DNA from 4 places in the Nonomuraea sp. NPDC004580 genome. Region 2 is predicted to be linked to each of the others. Evidence: riboswitches for the same ligand, from Rfam matches in the RefSeq annotation. Region 2 holds a riboswitch; each other region holds the start of a gene.

Region 1 (3,706 bases), on a different contig from region 2:
AGCCGATCACCGACCAGGTCACCACCGACTGGTCGAGCACGCCGGCGCGGTCGGTGGGCGGCGGCGTCATGAGCGCGGTCATCGCCTCGGGGGTGGGCGGGACCACGTCGGGTCCCGGCGTGGACATGATGGAGGTGAGCGTCAGCACCCGCTCGGGGTGCTCGATGGCCAGCGTCTGGGCGATCATGCCGCCCATCGAGGCGCCCACGACGTGCGCGGACGGCCAGCCGATGGCGTCCATGAACGCGGCGGTGTCGGCGGCCATGTCCGTCAGCGAATACGGCGCGGGCGCCCCCGGCTGGGGGACGCCCGCGTCGTGGAGGTGCGTGGACAGTCCCGCGTCGCGGTTGTCGAACCGTACGACGTGGTGTCCCTGCTCCGCGAGGAGCCGGCAGAGCCCTTCGTCCCATTGGATGAGCTGCGCGCCGAGCCCCATGATCAGGAGGAGCGGCCGCCCTGTGGGTGCGCCGAAGCTGTCATAGGCGATCTCGATGCCGTTTGCGGCTACACGGGTCGTCACGCAGACCAGAATGTCATTCTGGTACGTGTGGCGTAAAGCCGTCAGCGGGCGGCCGGTACGGCGATGCCACCGGCCTGGGAGCCCTGCTCCTGCTCGGCGGGCGGGGGCGCCGGGTTCCTGTCGCGCCTGGACCAGGCGCCGGTCGAGAACGGGACCGGGTGGTTCTTCTTGCCCACGCCGTCGCCCCACTTGGTGATGACGTACTCGACCTCGATGTGGCCCTGGCCGCCGACGCCGTCCACACCGAGCGTGCTGGAGTTGAACCTGCCGCCGGTCAGCTCGGCGAACGTCTTGGCGTCGAGGTCGAGCATGATGCCGCGACTGGAGGGCTCGCCCGGCCCGCGGTCACCGACGAAGAAGGGCGCCTTCTTGCCCTTGTAGACCACGTAACCCTCGGTCAGCAGCGGCCAGCTCGGGCTGGCGGCCAGACCCTTCTGCATGGGCTTGCCGCTGGCCGGCAGCCCGGTGTCACCGGCCCGGCCGGAGCCGTCGTCCCAGAAGTACGAGGCCGTGGTCGAGCCCTTGAGCAGGATCTTCTTGTTTTTGTCGGGGGTGTCGGCGTGCGCGGCGGTACTGGCGCAGGTCAGCATGCCGACGCAGCAGGCGGTCAGCGTGGCGAGGGAACGCAGGCTGAAACGGGCAGACATGAAGCAGCAAAACCCTTCACGAGGGGACAGGGGAGTTGCGCTCGGGCGCGAGGGGATGAGGGCGCGGCGGGGCGGGGACCCCGCGGCGCTACGCGGAGCGCAAATGACGAGCCTGGGGAAGGGGGCCGCTCAGCGGGCGGCCGTCAAAGAGCGGTCTGGGGGTACGACGCGCTGAAACATGTGATACGCAATCCTCTCCATCACGCCTACCGGGTTAGCTGACGGGTTCGGGCGGTGGAGTTGCCCTACCGGCCGCGCGGGCCGGATTCACCCCGGATGAGGGTGGTTCCCCGGTTCCCGAATGGTTCGGGATTCGGCGCCAGCCGGTCGTCCGTCTTGGGTAAGGACTAGGTCACCGGCTGGTAATGGCGAACACTCTAACGATGGGATCGGACACCCGCAAACGTTTCACCACAAATCGGACAAAGATCTACCTTCAGCGGGAATGCATACAAAAAGGGGGCACGGCATGCCGTGCCCCCTGAGGAATCAGTCCTCAGCCGCCGCTCTTGCGCCTGAACGATCTCTTATTGGCAGCCGGGCCGTGCGCCCCGTGGATCTTCGATGGGTCGACGCCCCTGCCACCCGCGCCCGCGCCCGCCTGCTGGCTGCGCTTGCGCTCCAGCGCTTCGCGGAACTTGCGCTTCATCTCGTCCTCGGGAGTTTCGCTGACTTCCGGCTCCGGTGTATCCGCCATGAGGACCTCCATGGTGTTGGGGACACACAAAGCTTCGCACGCCCCCGCTCATGACGCGAAACCGGCCTCCACCGTGTCTTCAGGCCGCCGTGGCGGCCGGTCCGCCGGCTCTGCCGGGTCCGCGAGCCGCCTGTCGGGCAGCGCCACCAGCGCGACCAGGGCGATCGCCGCGCCCGCCACCCCGAGCGACGGCACGACCAGCGCGGCGGCGGAGGCGTGCGCGGCGGCCGCGCCCGCCCCGGGTACGCTCGCGGCGAACTCCGCCGTGTAGACGATGAGGACCGCCACCATGCCGCCTGGCCAAGACGTTCGACCACTCGCTCAACCACGTCTGGCAGGCCGGGCACACGGAGATCTATCCCGAGCTGGTGAAGATGACCGCCGACGGGCTCGTGGAGGTCGAGTCGGAGGGCGCGAGGGGCCGCAAGATCTACCGCATCACGCCCGACGGCCGCCGGGAGCTGCGCGGGTGGATGGAGGAGCACGACGCCGCGATGACCGTACGCAGCGAGGTCGCGCTCCAGGCGTTCCTGCTGCACCTGGTGGACCGCGACCAGGCCGTCGCCGTGGTCGAGCGCATCAGGGCACGCTACGTGGCGCGGCTGGAGAAGCTGGAGTCGTTGCGGCCCGGCGAGTTCGGCCACCACGCCCACACGCTCGGCCTCGCCATGGCCCGCACCGGCCTCCAGTGGGCCGACGACACCCTCGCCGAGCTCAGGAGACCCTGAGCGGACGAGGCCAGGCGGCGGTGAAGGCCAGGAGGCGGAAGACCGGGCCGGGGGTACCGGACGTGCCCTGGCGGGCGGTTGCCCGGTCGTAGTCGAGCACGCGTCCAGTATCGCGGCGCTAACGCCGGTTCAGTAAAAATGCCCAGTTCTCTTCCTGGTGTTGCGTTGGAGCGACTCAGGAAATATGTCCGGCGATGAGCGTTTTCGGTCGTGATTTGGCGATGGACCTCGGAGCCGCAAGCACGCGCATCTACGCCAAGCGCAGGGGCATCGTGCTCGATGAGCCCTCGGCGGTGATGTGCGACGGCCGCACCGGGAAGGTCATCGGCTACGGCGCGGAAGCCGCCGCCCTCGGGGGCGGCGGCCGTACGTGCTGGCCGGTACGCGGCGGGCTGCCCGCCGACACCGAGCTGGCCCGGCGCATGATCCGGCACTTCCTGCGCAAGGTGCACTGGCACCCCTACTCCCGGCCGCGCGTCGTCATGGCGCTGCCCGGCGACTCGACGCCGATCGACCGGGCGGCGCTGCGCGACATCGCGTACGAGGCGGAGGCCAGGATCGCCCGGCTGGTGCCGCACGCGGTGGCGGCGGCGCTCGGCGCGGGCCTGGAGCTGTCGGACTGCACGGGGCACATGGTGATCGACATCGGCCGCGACAGCGCTCGCATCGCCGTGCTGTCGGGCGAGTCGGTGGTGGCGTCGGGCTCGGTTCCGTACGGGGGGCTGGCGGTCAACCGGGCGATCGCCAGGTTCGTCGAGCGGGAGCACGGCCTGCTGCTCGACGACGACGAGGCGGAGTCGGCCAAGCGCCGGTCCTCGGGCACGAACTCCGAGGTCACCGTGCGGGCCAGGGACCCGGAGACCGGGCGCGAGCACGACCTCGTGCTGCCCGTACAGAAGATCTTCGAGGCCACCGAGCCGTCGTTCGAGTCGATCGCGCGCACGGCGGTGGAGACCGTCGAGCGCTGCCCGGCCGAGCTGGCCGCCGACCTCGGCGTGCGCGGCGCGGTCGTGGTGGGCGGCGGCGCGCTGCTGCGCGGCCTCGGCCGGTGCCTGCGCGGAGCCCTGTGCATGCCGGTACGCCGCGCGGACCGCCCGCTGGAGGCCGTGGCGCT
Region 2 (3,706 bases):
CACCCCGGCCCAGTACAGGCGCGAGAACAGGCCCACGACCAGCAGCGCGCCGCCCAGGAGGGCCGCCCGGGGCGAGCGCGTGGCGACCACCCTGGCCAGCGTGGCGAAGGCCAGGCACAGCACGATGGCGCCTGCCGTGTAGAGGGCGTACCCGGCCGTGGCGAGCCCGGGGTTCACGACGTACGCGGCCAGTTGCTCGGGCGCGGCGAACGGCTGCGCGGCGAAGGACGCCCGCTGCTCCGGTGTGAAGTCCGCCGTGCTCCACGCCAGATGACGCAGCGCCAGCCCGGTGAACCACAGGAGCGGTCCGAGCACCAGGGCGCCGCCGCCGAGGAGCCGCCCGGGAAACCAGGCGTTGTGGTGGACCGACGGGGGAGTGAGAGTGATCGATGACATGACGCTCACCCTGGCGTGCGGGAGAAGACCGCCGCACCTGCCGTTCGTCAGGTGCGGGATACCTCTTTCGTACTGGCGGAGAGTCTTTTCGGAGTGCGTGAATGGCAGCCGTCAGGATCGGCCTCAATCGGGTTGAATCCATCCGGGCAGCGCGTCGTCAGGGACCGAAGCTCCAGACGTTGCCGATCGGGCGCCCGCCGCGTCGCAGGACGGTGCCGAGCAGCGCGGTCAAAGCTGGTGGGGTGGAGGAGACGGCCGGGGAATAGGCAGGTTCCGTCGTGGAGGTGGCGAGCGGTGCCATCGCTGCGCGGGGTGGGATGTTGGTTGATCAGGTCTGCGAGCGGACCGGGAAGAACGACGTTCGCGGCGCCGAGGCTGAGCTCGGTGAGTCCGTGGGCGTGCCCGTACACCGTCCGGCCAACCCGGAAATTGGCCGGCAATTGGCCACGTGCCAACGCACAGAACGACCTTGGAGGACGCCACCCTCGCAGACCCGACGACCGGCTGAAACGCCTTCTTCAGAGTGCGAAAAGCGCATCAGGTGCTATTCGTCCCCTTTTCAGTTCATCGAGATGTGCACGTGGTCGTAGTGGTTCTCGGTGATGCTGCCGCGGTCGGACATCGTGCGCCAGCCGCTGCCGGAGTTGATGCGCTGCTTCCAGATCACGTACTTCACGCCGAGCTTGTCCTTGTTCTGCAGCGCCCACTCCGCGAGGCGGTCGCCGAGCGCGTTGTTGGCGGCCGTGGGCATGCTGCCGCCGGTGCTCATCATGAAGTCGCAGGCCCGGCCGAGCGGGTGCTCGCCGCTGGAGCCCCCGCGGAAGCAGCCCACCGTGAACGGCAGCGCGAAGTTCTTCTCCACCTGGGCCTTCATCAGCCGCGTACGCGGGGTGATGTTGTCGGTGCCGCCGGGCAGCTCGGGCGCCCACGTGCCGTTGGACTTGCGGCCCGTGGCGACCGGCACCAGGTCCTGCAGCTTCTTCTCGATGTCCTTGATGACGTCCTCGGCCTCGCGGCGCTGGCCGGCGACCGTGGCGGCGTCCGACTTGATCTTGGCCGTCAGCGCGGCGGCCTCCTCGCTGGCCTTCTTGCGCTCGTCACGGGCCTGGGCCACGCTCTGCACGACGGCCTGCTGCTCGGCGGTGAGCTGTTCGAGCAGGGCCGCGCTGCCGCCGTTGCTGGGCAGCATGAAGCCGGGCAGCGACGGGTCGATGTTCTGGTAGCGCAGGCGGGCGATCTCGGCGACCCGCTGCTCGGCCGCGGCCAGCGTCTGCTCGGCGGCGGCCAGCTTGGCCTGGGCGTTCTTGGCGGCCTCCTGCGCCTCGGCCAGCTCGACCCGCTTCAGGTTGTACTTCTCGATGAGCTTGTCGACCTTGTTGTTGAGCTGCTTGAGCTGGGCGCGGAGCTCGGACTCGGTCGGTTTGGGCGCGGCCGTCGCGACGTTCGCCGGGAGGATGGCGAGGGCGGCGGCGGTGACGAGACCGATGGCAAGTTTCGCGGGGGACGAAGCCGCCACGTAAGAGTTCCTCTCCCTCTGCCGGCCGGGTTAGCTGACGGGTTCGGGCATGGAGCTCCCTACCGCTGTCGCGGATTCACCCCAAGGTGCGGATTGGGTCCCCGGCTCCCGGGCGACGCGCCCGGGATTAGGCGGGCGGTCGGCCGGGTTACGGCCGCCGCATATGGGGATATTAGTGGTAGATCACGAGTCATGCGACCTTAAGTAGAAATCTATTAGTGATCAATCTGTGACCGGAGCATACGCGCCGCTTCCTCCGGGCGTACGTCGTTCACGAACGCCCCCATCGCCGACTCCGAGCCGGCCAGGTACTTGAGCTTGTTCGGCGCCCGCCTGATGCTGAACAGCTCCAGGTGCAGGTACGCCAGCTCCCTCCCCGTGCGCACCGGTGCCTGGTGCCAGGCCGAGATGTACGGCATCACGACCCCGAACAGCCCGTCGAACGCCCGCAGCACCGAGGTGTAGAGCGGTGCGAACGCGGCCCGCTCCGCCTCCGTCAGCGCCGCCAGGTCGGGCACCTGCCGGTGCGGATATACGTGCACCTCGAACGGCCAGCGCGCCGCGGCGGGCACGAAGGCCGTCCACAGCTCGTTCGCGGCCACCACCCGCGTGCCCGCGGCCCGCTCGGCGGCCAGCACGTCGGCGAACAGGTTGCCGTTGTACCGCTGCGCGGCGCCGAGCTGCAGCTTCGTCCTCGGCGTGACGTACGGGTAGGCGTAGATCTGGCCGTGCGGGTGGGCGATGGTGATGCCGATCTCCTCGCCCCGGTTCTCGAAGCAGAAGACCTGCTCGACGCCCTCGATGGCGGACAGCTCCGCCGTGCGGTCGGCCCACGCCTCCATGACCAGCTCCACCTGGTCGTCGGAGAGCCTGGAGAAGGAGGAGTCGTGGTCGGAGGTGAAGCACACCACCTCACACCGCCCCACTCCCGGCCGGACCCCACTCAGCCCGCCCACATCCTCATAAGTCCCCAAATTTCCGGAAAAAGAGGGGAAGCGGTTCTCGAACACGACCACGTCGTAGTCGTACGACGGGATCTCCGTCGACCGCTCGTCGGTCGACGGGCACAACGGGCACTCGGCCGTGCCGCCCGTGGGCAGGAACGTCCGCGTCTGCCGGTGCCCCGCGATCGCGATCCACTCCTCGGTCAGCGGGTCGTAGCGCAGCTCGGAGGCCGGCGGCCGGGGCTCGAGGGGCCGGCGGTCGATCGCGCTCCTGTCGGCGTCGTCGCGCCGGTCGAAGTAGATCAGCTCCCGTCCGTCGGCGAGATGGGTGATGGTGCGCTTCACGAGCCCTCCGCGATGATCAGTTCGCCGACCCGTTCGGCCAGCTCAGTGCGTGCTTCCTCGGGCAGGCCCGCGTCGCTGACGACCACGTCGGCCTCGCTCAGCTCCGCGATCGTGCTGATGCCCACGGTGTTCCACTTCGTGTGGTCGGCGGGGACGACCAGCCGGGTCGCCGCCGCCACCAGCTCCCTGTCGGTCTCCGACTCCAGCAGGTTGGGCGTGGTGAACCCGGCCCGGACGCTCATCCCGTGCACGCCGAGGAAGAGCGTGTCGACGTGCAGGCGACGGATCGCGGCCACCGCGACCGGCCCCACCAGCGCGTCGGACGGCGTGCGCACGCCACCCGTCAGCACGACCGTCCGGTCGGCGCGCGGGTTGCGGTGGAAGACCTCGGCGACCGGGATCGAATTGGTGATCACGGTCAGCTCGGGCACGCCGATCAGGTGGTGCGCCAGCGCCCACGTGGTGGTGCCCGCCGACAGCGCGACGGCCGTGCCGGGGCGGACGA
Region 3 (3,706 bases), on a different contig from region 2:
TCGTATGCGCGCTGTTCCGGCGACAGCGTCCCCTCGGGCATGTCAGAGCCGTCGAACACCTGCCACACCTCCAGGCCGACCCCGTCGTTCCCCGGCGGCACCGGGACGCGCAGCGCCCACTCGATGGCCTCCTCGCGCGACTTGACCTGGATCAGCCAGAAGCCCGCGATCAGCTCCTTGGCCTCGGTGAACGGCCCGTCGATGACGGTCGCCCTGCCGTCGCTGTAGGAGATCTGGGCGCCGTGCGAGCTGGGATAGAGGCCCTCGGCCGCCAGCAGCACGCCCGCCTTGGTCAGCGATTCGTTGTAGGCGCGCATGCCGTCCACGAGTTCCTGGCTGGGCACCGCCCCCGCCTCGGTCTCGGCGCTCGCCTTACCCACGATCATGAACTTCATCGGTTCTCCTCGCATCTCTTCGAACGTTCTCGGCAAGGCGTCGAACGGCTGCGTCCTGGATCGACTCGCCCCGCGACCCTTCTTCGCGGCGCCGGACGTCAGGTCTGCGGCCAGGGCGGTGGGGTGGTGAGGGCGTGGAGGGCTTCGCGGGCGTTGCGGCCGGCGCCGGCGGAGACCTCTTTGCCTTCCCGGTCGCGCGCGACGGCCAGGACGAGGCCCTCGGCCGGGTTGTGGGCCAGCGTGATCGTGTGGCCGCCGGTCAGCAGGGCGTCGGCGGTGGCCGAGCGGTCCTGCTGGGCGTCCTTGCCGAGCAGGACGTGCGCGCCGACCAGGCCGGCGACCGGCTTGCGGTGCCGGCCGAGCAGCACGGGCTCGCCGTACGGGTCGGCGACCTGGCGTACGAGGTCGCCCAGCTTGGACCGCGCGGTCGACAGCGGCACGAGCGGCAGGCCGGTGAGCACCCCGCCCACCCTGAAGAGCGGCACGATGGCCGCCCACTCCCAGCGCTCGCGGGTGATCATGATGGTCCTGCCGTCCTTGGCCTCCTCCACGAGCCTGCCCCAGCGGGCGCGGGCGTCCTCGACCGCGAAGGGGACTCCCAGCATCGACACCATCTCGTCGTACGACGGCCGCTCACCGTGGATCATCGCCAAATGGTAAGGCGCCTTACAACTTTCCGCAATTGACCGCCTGGGCGGAACCGGGTTACCGTCCCGAGCGTGGCACGCAGCGGCTGGCCCTGGCCCGCGGGTCGATGCGGACGGAGCCGTTGCTGCTGGTGCTGGACGAGCCGACCGCCGCACTGGACGCACCGGCCGAGAGCGCGGTCTTCGCCCGCTACGCCGAGGCGGCCGGGAGCCGTCCGGGAGCCGTCACGTTGCTGATCACCCACCGCTTCCCCACCGTGCGGATGGCGGATCTGATCGTCGTGCTCGACGAAGGCCGGATCGTGCAGTGCGGCACCCACGACGAGCTCAGCGAGATCCCGGGGCCGTACGCCGACCTCCTGACATGACGAACGCGCGCCCCCGGAAGGGGCGCGCGTTCCGCTGTCACGAAGAGGGACGCGAGGGAAGGTCAGCCGGCGTACTCGGGGTAGCCGTAGCCGACGACCTGCGACTTCGGCCGGACCCGCTCTTCGACCTTGCCGTTGCCGGTGTTGCCCTCGATGGTGGAGATGGTGCCGTCGTGGTTGTCCTTGACGACGAAGCCGACGTGCTGGATGTCGCTCAGGGAGTCGCCGCCCTTCCAGGAGAAGAACACCACGGCACCCGGCTTGGCCTCGTGGCCGAAGCGCTTGTTGGCGGCGAACCACTTGGCGTGGGCGACGGTCCAGGCGTCCCAGCCGACCTGCGGGCGGGCGCCGGTCTGCTCGCCGACCCAGGAGACGAACATCGAGCACCAGGCGGCGTTCAGGTAAGCGTTGCGGCTGCCGCCGTCACGGGCGACGGTCTCGGCGGCACGCTGGGAGTTGGCGTACCACTGCTGGAACTTGGTCCCGCCGCCGCTGGCGTTCTCGGAGACGCCCACCTGCGCCCTGGCGACGGCCAGGACCTGGTCGGCGGTGGCGGTGATCTTGGTTTCGTCACGCTCGCCCGCCTTGTGGGCGGCGAGCGCGGTGGCCGGGTGCTTCGCGGCGGTGGCCGCGGCGACGGCGGTGGAGGTGTCGGCGTGGGCCGCGGCGGGGACGCCGAAGGCCGAGGCCAGGACGCCGGCGCCGAGGACGGCGCGGGCGATGGTGCTCTTCGAGACAGCGGTAAGACGATGCTTGGCCATCGAGGGGGTTGCTCCTTGCTTCCATGCCGCTTACCGGGTTAGCTGACGGGTTCGGGCGTGGAAGCTGCCCTACGGCACCGAAGTGCCGATTCACCCCAAAGGACATGGGTCCCCGGTTCCGCGCGTGGCGGATTCAGCGGTCACAGGACGATCCTGTGATGTGTCGTGCGATGGTCTGACATAGCCGGACAAACCGGACGTATGCCTCAAGATGCCCCATAAGGTAATACATGAGGCAAGAGGATTACAAATCCATAAAAGTAAAGTCAGCGGAGCTGACTGCGCGCCTTGGCCAGAAGCCCCATCATGGCAAGGGATTCGTCAAGCGGCATGATCGAGGATTCGGTCCTGCCTTCGGCCGTGGCGGCGCGGACTTCGCGGAGCTCTCCGGCGTAACCGTTGTCGGCCGGGTCGAGCACGTGCTCCTCCGGCTCCATCGCCGGCCCGGAGAGGACGATCCGCTGCGGTGCCCAGAACGGCGCCTGGATGTCCGCCCGCATCTGGGTACCTACAACACTGGCCCCGTTCGGGTAATTCCCGAGCAATGAGGTGGCCACGAGAGCGTGCCGCCCGCCGGGGTAACGCAAGACGCCGGCCGCCTCCGCGTCAACGCCGTTCGGGGCCAGGGAGCCGGTGACGTGCAGGTCGGTGGGCATGCCCAGGATGAGCTGGGCCAGCCCGAACGGGTAGATCCCGAGGTCGAGCAGGGCGCCGCCGCCCAGCTCCGGCGCCCACAGGCGGTGCGCCGGGTCGTACGGATGGGCGAAGCCGAAGCTCGCCTGCACCGACCGGATCTCCCCGAAGCGCGGATCCTCCGTGATGCGCCTGATGAGCGGGTTGAACCGCATCCACATGGCCTCCATCAGGAAGACCCCGGCCTCGCGGGCCAACCGCACCATCTTCTCCGCGTCGTCCACGGTCGCGGCCAGCGGCTTCTCGCACAGCACCGCCTTGCCCGCCGCGATCGCGGCCTCGGCGACCTGCAGGTGCTGGGCGTGCGGGGTGGCGACGTAGATCGCGTCCACCGCCGGGTCGGCGCACAACTCCTCATAGGACCCGTACGCCGACTCCGCGCCCAAAGCCGACGCCAGGGCCTGCGCCCTGGCCAGGTTCCTGCTTCCTACGGCGGCCACCCGCATGCCGGGCTCCGCCACGATCGCCGCACCCACGGTACGGGCGATGCCGCCGGTGGCGGCTATTCCCCAAGTGAAATCTCGCACGCCGGCGATCGTATCCGGAAGGCAAATAGGGGCTTATGTCGGTGGTGCCGGAAATATCAGGAATGTCGTTTTGTCACATCCGTCACTCGAACGAGTCGGGGTCGGGCCCGAGCCGCTGCCCCCGGCTGAGCGCGCCGATGGCCGCGAGGTCCTCGGCGTCCAGGATGAAGTCGAAGACGTCGATGTTCTCGGCGATCCGGGCCGGCGTCACCGACTTCGGGATCACCACGTTCCTGAGCTGCAGGTGCCAGCGCAGCACGATCTGCGCCGGCGTCTTGCAGTGCTTGTCGGCCAGCACCCGCAGCGCCGGGTCGT
Region 4 (3,706 bases), on a different contig from region 2:
CGGGCACGAGGTGCGCGGGCTCTCCCATGACCGCAGGTCGTGGCGGCTGCGGGTGCGCGACCTGGCGGGTTCCCGCGACTACGGGGTGCGCGGGTCGTTCGTGTTCCTGGGGGCGGGCGGCGGCACGCTGCCGCTGCTGCAGAGCGCCGGGGTGGCGGAGACGCGGGCGTACGGGGGGTTCCCGATCAGCGGGCGGTTCCTGCGTACGGACCGGGCCGAGCTGGTGGCCGGGCACCACGCCAAGGTCTACAGTCATGCCGAGCCGGGCGCGCCCGCCCTGTCGGTGCCGCATCTCGACACCCGGGTCGTGGACGGGCGCACATACCTGATGTTCGGCCCCTTCGCCGCGTTCTCGCCACGCTTCCTCAAGCGCGGCAGGCTCACCGACCTGCCGGGATCCGTCACCCCCGGCAACGTCATGACGCTGCTCGGCGCCGCCCGCGCCGAGCCCGCCCTGCTGCGCTACCTGGTCGGGCAGCTCGCGCAGACGCGCGGCGACCGGCTGCGGGCGCTGCGCCGGTTCGTCCCCGAGGCGCGGGCGGAGGACTGGGAGCCGATCACCGCGGGCCAGCGGGTGCAGGTGGTCAAGCCGGTGAACGGGCGCGGGTCGATCGCCGGGTTCGGCACCGAGGTGGTGACGTCGGCCCACGGGGGGCTCGCCGCCCTGCTCGGTGCCTCACCCGGGGCGTCGGCGTCCGTGGCGATCATGCTGGACGTGCTCGGACGCGCCTTCCCCGGCCGGGTGGACGGCTGGCGGCCGGCGTTGCGCGAGCTCGTGCCGTCGTACGGCGCCGCACCGCCGCCGGAGACCCTCACGAGGACGGCTCGAACGCTTCGTCTGGAGTGAATGCCGGAAAACTTTACCTATTTCCGAATCCGCGACGTACACGGGGTTTTCGGGCCTCTTACCAGGTCAGAGGCTGGAAAGTCCCTTTGGAGTACTTGCAGATACTTTTGCGAATTATGTACTTTTGCGGGTCGAGGGACCACCGCAGCGCGTGACCTCGCATCTTTGACCGGACCGTACGCCGTCTCCGGCGTACGGCCGCCGAATCCGCGTCCCGCGGAACCGGGGACCCACTTTCCGGGGTGAATCGGACGCCCGCTCATGCCCGTGTCCGTAGGGCACTTCCAGTCCCGAACCCGTCAGCTAACCCGGTAGGCGGCATGGAAGCAAGGAGTCAACATCCGCATGGCCAAGCTTGCCGAGAACCGCAAGCGCCTCGGACTGGCGCTCGGCGGAGCCGTACTCGCCGCCGTCACCGCCGTCACCGGCACCGCCGTCACCGGCACCGCACACGCCTCCACCACCGACCAGGTCGCCCCGCACGAGGCGGCCCAGCACAGCTCCGCCCTGACCTACGGCCTGGACATCTCCCACTACGAGCCGCTGTACGACTGGAGCGCCAGCTCTGCGCAGTTCGGCATCATCAAGGCCACCGAGGGGACCGACTTCGTCGACTCCTCCTTCGCCAGGCACTGGCGGGAGCTCGGCGAGAAGGGCATCGTGCGCGGCGCCTACCACTACGGCCACCCCGCCGACGATCCCATCGCCGACGCCAACCACTTCCTGGCCGCGGTGAACGCCCAGCCCGCCAAGGCCGGTGACCTGCTGGTCCTCGACCTGGAGACGACCGACGGCAAGTCCGTCGCCGAGGTGAACGCCTGGGCCAAGGCGTGGCTGTCGTACGTGGAGAACCAGACCGGCACCAAGCCGCTCTTCTACAGCGGCTGGAACTTCGCCGACACCTACGGCCACGGCCTGGCGCAGTACCCGCTCTGGGTCGCCCACTACAGCCGTGCCAAGGGCGCGATCACGCCGCCGGCCGACTGGAAGTCGTGGACGATCCACCAGTACACGGACGTCCCCATCGACCAGAACGTCTCGGCTCTGACGCCCGACCAGCTCCGCGCCCTGGGCCGCCAGTCCGTCTGACGTCTCGGGCGTTCTACCCGGCGGCGGCCCAGTCGCCGTAGCGAGCCCCGCCGAGCCGCGCCTCCCCCAGCGGCACGAGCGAGTGCTCGCCCAGCTCGCTCCCGAAGTAACGCGCGTGCGGGTCGGTGACCACCTCACGGGGGTCACCGAGCCCCGCCAGCGCCTGCCGGACGAACTCGTCCATCCTGACCCGCTCCGGCCCGGCCACCTCCAGCCGGCCGTTGAGCGGCGTACCCTCCGCGACCTCGCACAGCACCGCGGCCACGTCGTCCCCGGCGATCGGCTGGAACAGCACAGGCGCGATGCGCACCACTCCCCCGTCGGCGGCCTCGTCCGCGATGCCCTTCACGAACTCGAAGAACTGGGTCGCGTGCACCAGCGAGTACGGGATCCCCGACTTCTCGATCAGCTGCTCCTGTGTGACCTTCGCCCGGAAATATCCGTTGTCCGGCATGCGTTCGGTGCCGACGATGGACAACGCGACATGGTGCCCGACCCCCGCCTCCGACTCGGCGGCCAGCAGGTTGCCGGTGGAGGTCTCGAAGAACTCCAGGACGGCGGCCGGTTCGAACGACGGCGCGTTCGACACGTCGACCACCACCCGCGCCCCCTCCAGCGCTTCGGCGAGACCCTCGCCGGTGAGCGTGTTCACCCCGGTGTGCGGCGATGCCGCCACCGCCTCGTGGCCGTCGCGCGACAGCCTGCTCACCAGCTTCGATCCGATCAGGCCGGTCCCGCCGACCACCACGACCTTCATGACACGCCTCCCCCTCGCCGCAGTCCACCGCACCCTCCCCTTGCCACCTCCCGCTAAGCCCTCGGCTCGGCAAACTCCCGGCCTCGCGGTCACAGACCGCGAGGCTGCGCTGTCCTAGCTGGTGACAGGCTCGCTGAGCGCCTGGGGAGGAACCTGATGAGACACGACCATGCCGCGCTGCTCGCGGCCGTCCCGAACCCGTGCCTGGTCATGGCAGGGGACATGACGATCGTGGCGGCCAACCAGCCCTGCCTCGACGCCTGCGGGCGCGAGCGGGACGAGCTGATGGGCATGCCCGTGCTCATCCCGCGCGCCGACGAGCTGCACGAACGGGCGCGGGCGGCGCGGCGCTTCACCGCCGACGCCTCCCACGAGGTCCGTACGCCGCTGGCCGCGCTGCGCGTCAAGGTGGAGGCGGCCCGGCGGCACCCGGACGACGTCGACGTGACCGACCTGCTCGACCACGTCAGCGACGACCTCGACCGGCTGGAACACGTCACCACCGACCTGCTCCTGCTCTCCAGGCTCGAAGCCGGCCTCGACGACCGCGAACTGACCGACGTGAACCTGACCGCCCTGGTGGAGTCGGCCTCGGCCGGTGTCGGCGACGTGAGGCTCCGCCTGGACCCCACAGTCCTCACGCACGCCTCCTCCACCTACCTGACCCGCCTCCTGGCCATCCTCCTCGGCACCACCCGCCGCCCGGCGACCGTCACCCTGCACCGCACGGCCGACTACGCGGAACTTCGCCTGACCAGCGACGACCCCTCGGAAACCAGCGGCGAGCCGGCCGGCGACCAGGGAGGCACCGGCCTCTGCCTGGCCATCGCCCGCGCCATCACCACCGCCCACCACGGCAGCCTGCACGTCGAGACCCACGGCGCGCACGTCACCCTGCGCCTCCCCCTCCGTCCAGGCCCACGAACCCACCCCAGCACCTGACCGCACCGAACAGAACAAGGAAGTTCAGCACGTGACCAGTCGCCATCTCGAGAACACCGTCGCGATCGTCA

What was found. Region 2 has a riboswitch for cyclic di-AMP ahead of ABZW11_RS22720 (hypothetical protein). Riboswitches for the same ligand answer to the same signal wherever they lie in the genome.
Region 1: linked by a shared signal. The riboswitch ahead of ABZW11_RS19220 (hypothetical protein) and the one ahead of ABZW11_RS22720 (hypothetical protein) in region 2 are both predicted to bind cyclic di-AMP.
Region 3: linked by a shared signal. The riboswitch ahead of ABZW11_RS38710 (CHAP domain-containing protein) and the one ahead of ABZW11_RS22720 (hypothetical protein) in region 2 are both predicted to bind cyclic di-AMP.
Region 4: linked by a shared signal. The riboswitch ahead of ABZW11_RS43625 (GH25 family lysozyme) and the one ahead of ABZW11_RS22720 (hypothetical protein) in region 2 are both predicted to bind cyclic di-AMP.

The regions. Positions count from the first base shown of each region.
Region 1 is NZ_JBEXLH010000016.1:109,238-112,943, forward strand. It holds gene ABZW11_RS19215 (alpha/beta hydrolase) at 1-520, opposite strand, end outside; partial or broken gene ABZW11_RS19220 (hypothetical protein) at 685-1,110, opposite strand; cyclic di-AMP (ydaO/yuaA leader) riboswitch at 1,356-1,496, opposite strand; gene ABZW11_RS19225 (DUF5302 domain-containing protein) at 1,664-1,864, opposite strand; gene ABZW11_RS19230 (hypothetical protein) at 1,913-2,155, opposite strand; gene ABZW11_RS19235 (PadR family transcriptional regulator) at 2,161-2,592, shown strand; gene ABZW11_RS19240 (rod shape-determining protein) at 2,814-3,706, shown strand, end outside.
Region 2 is NZ_JBEXLH010000021.1:119,107-122,812, forward strand. It holds gene ABZW11_RS22715 (hypothetical protein) at 1-396, opposite strand, end outside; gene ABZW11_RS22720 (hypothetical protein) at 956-1,912, opposite strand; cyclic di-AMP (ydaO/yuaA leader) riboswitch at 1,918-2,056, opposite strand; gene galT (galactose-1-phosphate uridylyltransferase) at 2,128-3,201, opposite strand; gene ABZW11_RS22730 (DeoR/GlpR family DNA-binding transcription regulator) at 3,198-3,706, opposite strand, start outside.
Region 3 is NZ_JBEXLH010000064.1:18,081-21,786, reverse strand. It holds gene ABZW11_RS38725 (YciI family protein) at 1-395, opposite strand, end outside; gene ABZW11_RS38720 (hypothetical protein) at 494-1,042, opposite strand; gene ABZW11_RS38715 (hypothetical protein) at 1,078-1,410, shown strand; gene ABZW11_RS38710 (CHAP domain-containing protein) at 1,473-2,171, opposite strand; cyclic di-AMP (ydaO/yuaA leader) riboswitch at 2,184-2,320, opposite strand; gene ABZW11_RS38705 (Gfo/Idh/MocA family oxidoreductase) at 2,438-3,391, opposite strand; gene ABZW11_RS38700 (aldo/keto reductase) at 3,474-3,706, opposite strand, start outside.
Region 4 is NZ_JBEXLH010000091.1:21,312-25,017, forward strand. It holds gene mqo (malate dehydrogenase (quinone)) at 1-847, shown strand, start outside; cyclic di-AMP (ydaO/yuaA leader) riboswitch at 1,037-1,180, shown strand; gene ABZW11_RS43625 (GH25 family lysozyme) at 1,193-1,936, shown strand; gene ABZW11_RS43630 (SDR family oxidoreductase) at 1,950-2,693, opposite strand; gene ABZW11_RS43635 (PAS domain-containing sensor histidine kinase) at 2,850-3,635, shown strand; gene ABZW11_RS43640 (SDR family oxidoreductase) at 3,667-3,706, shown strand, end outside.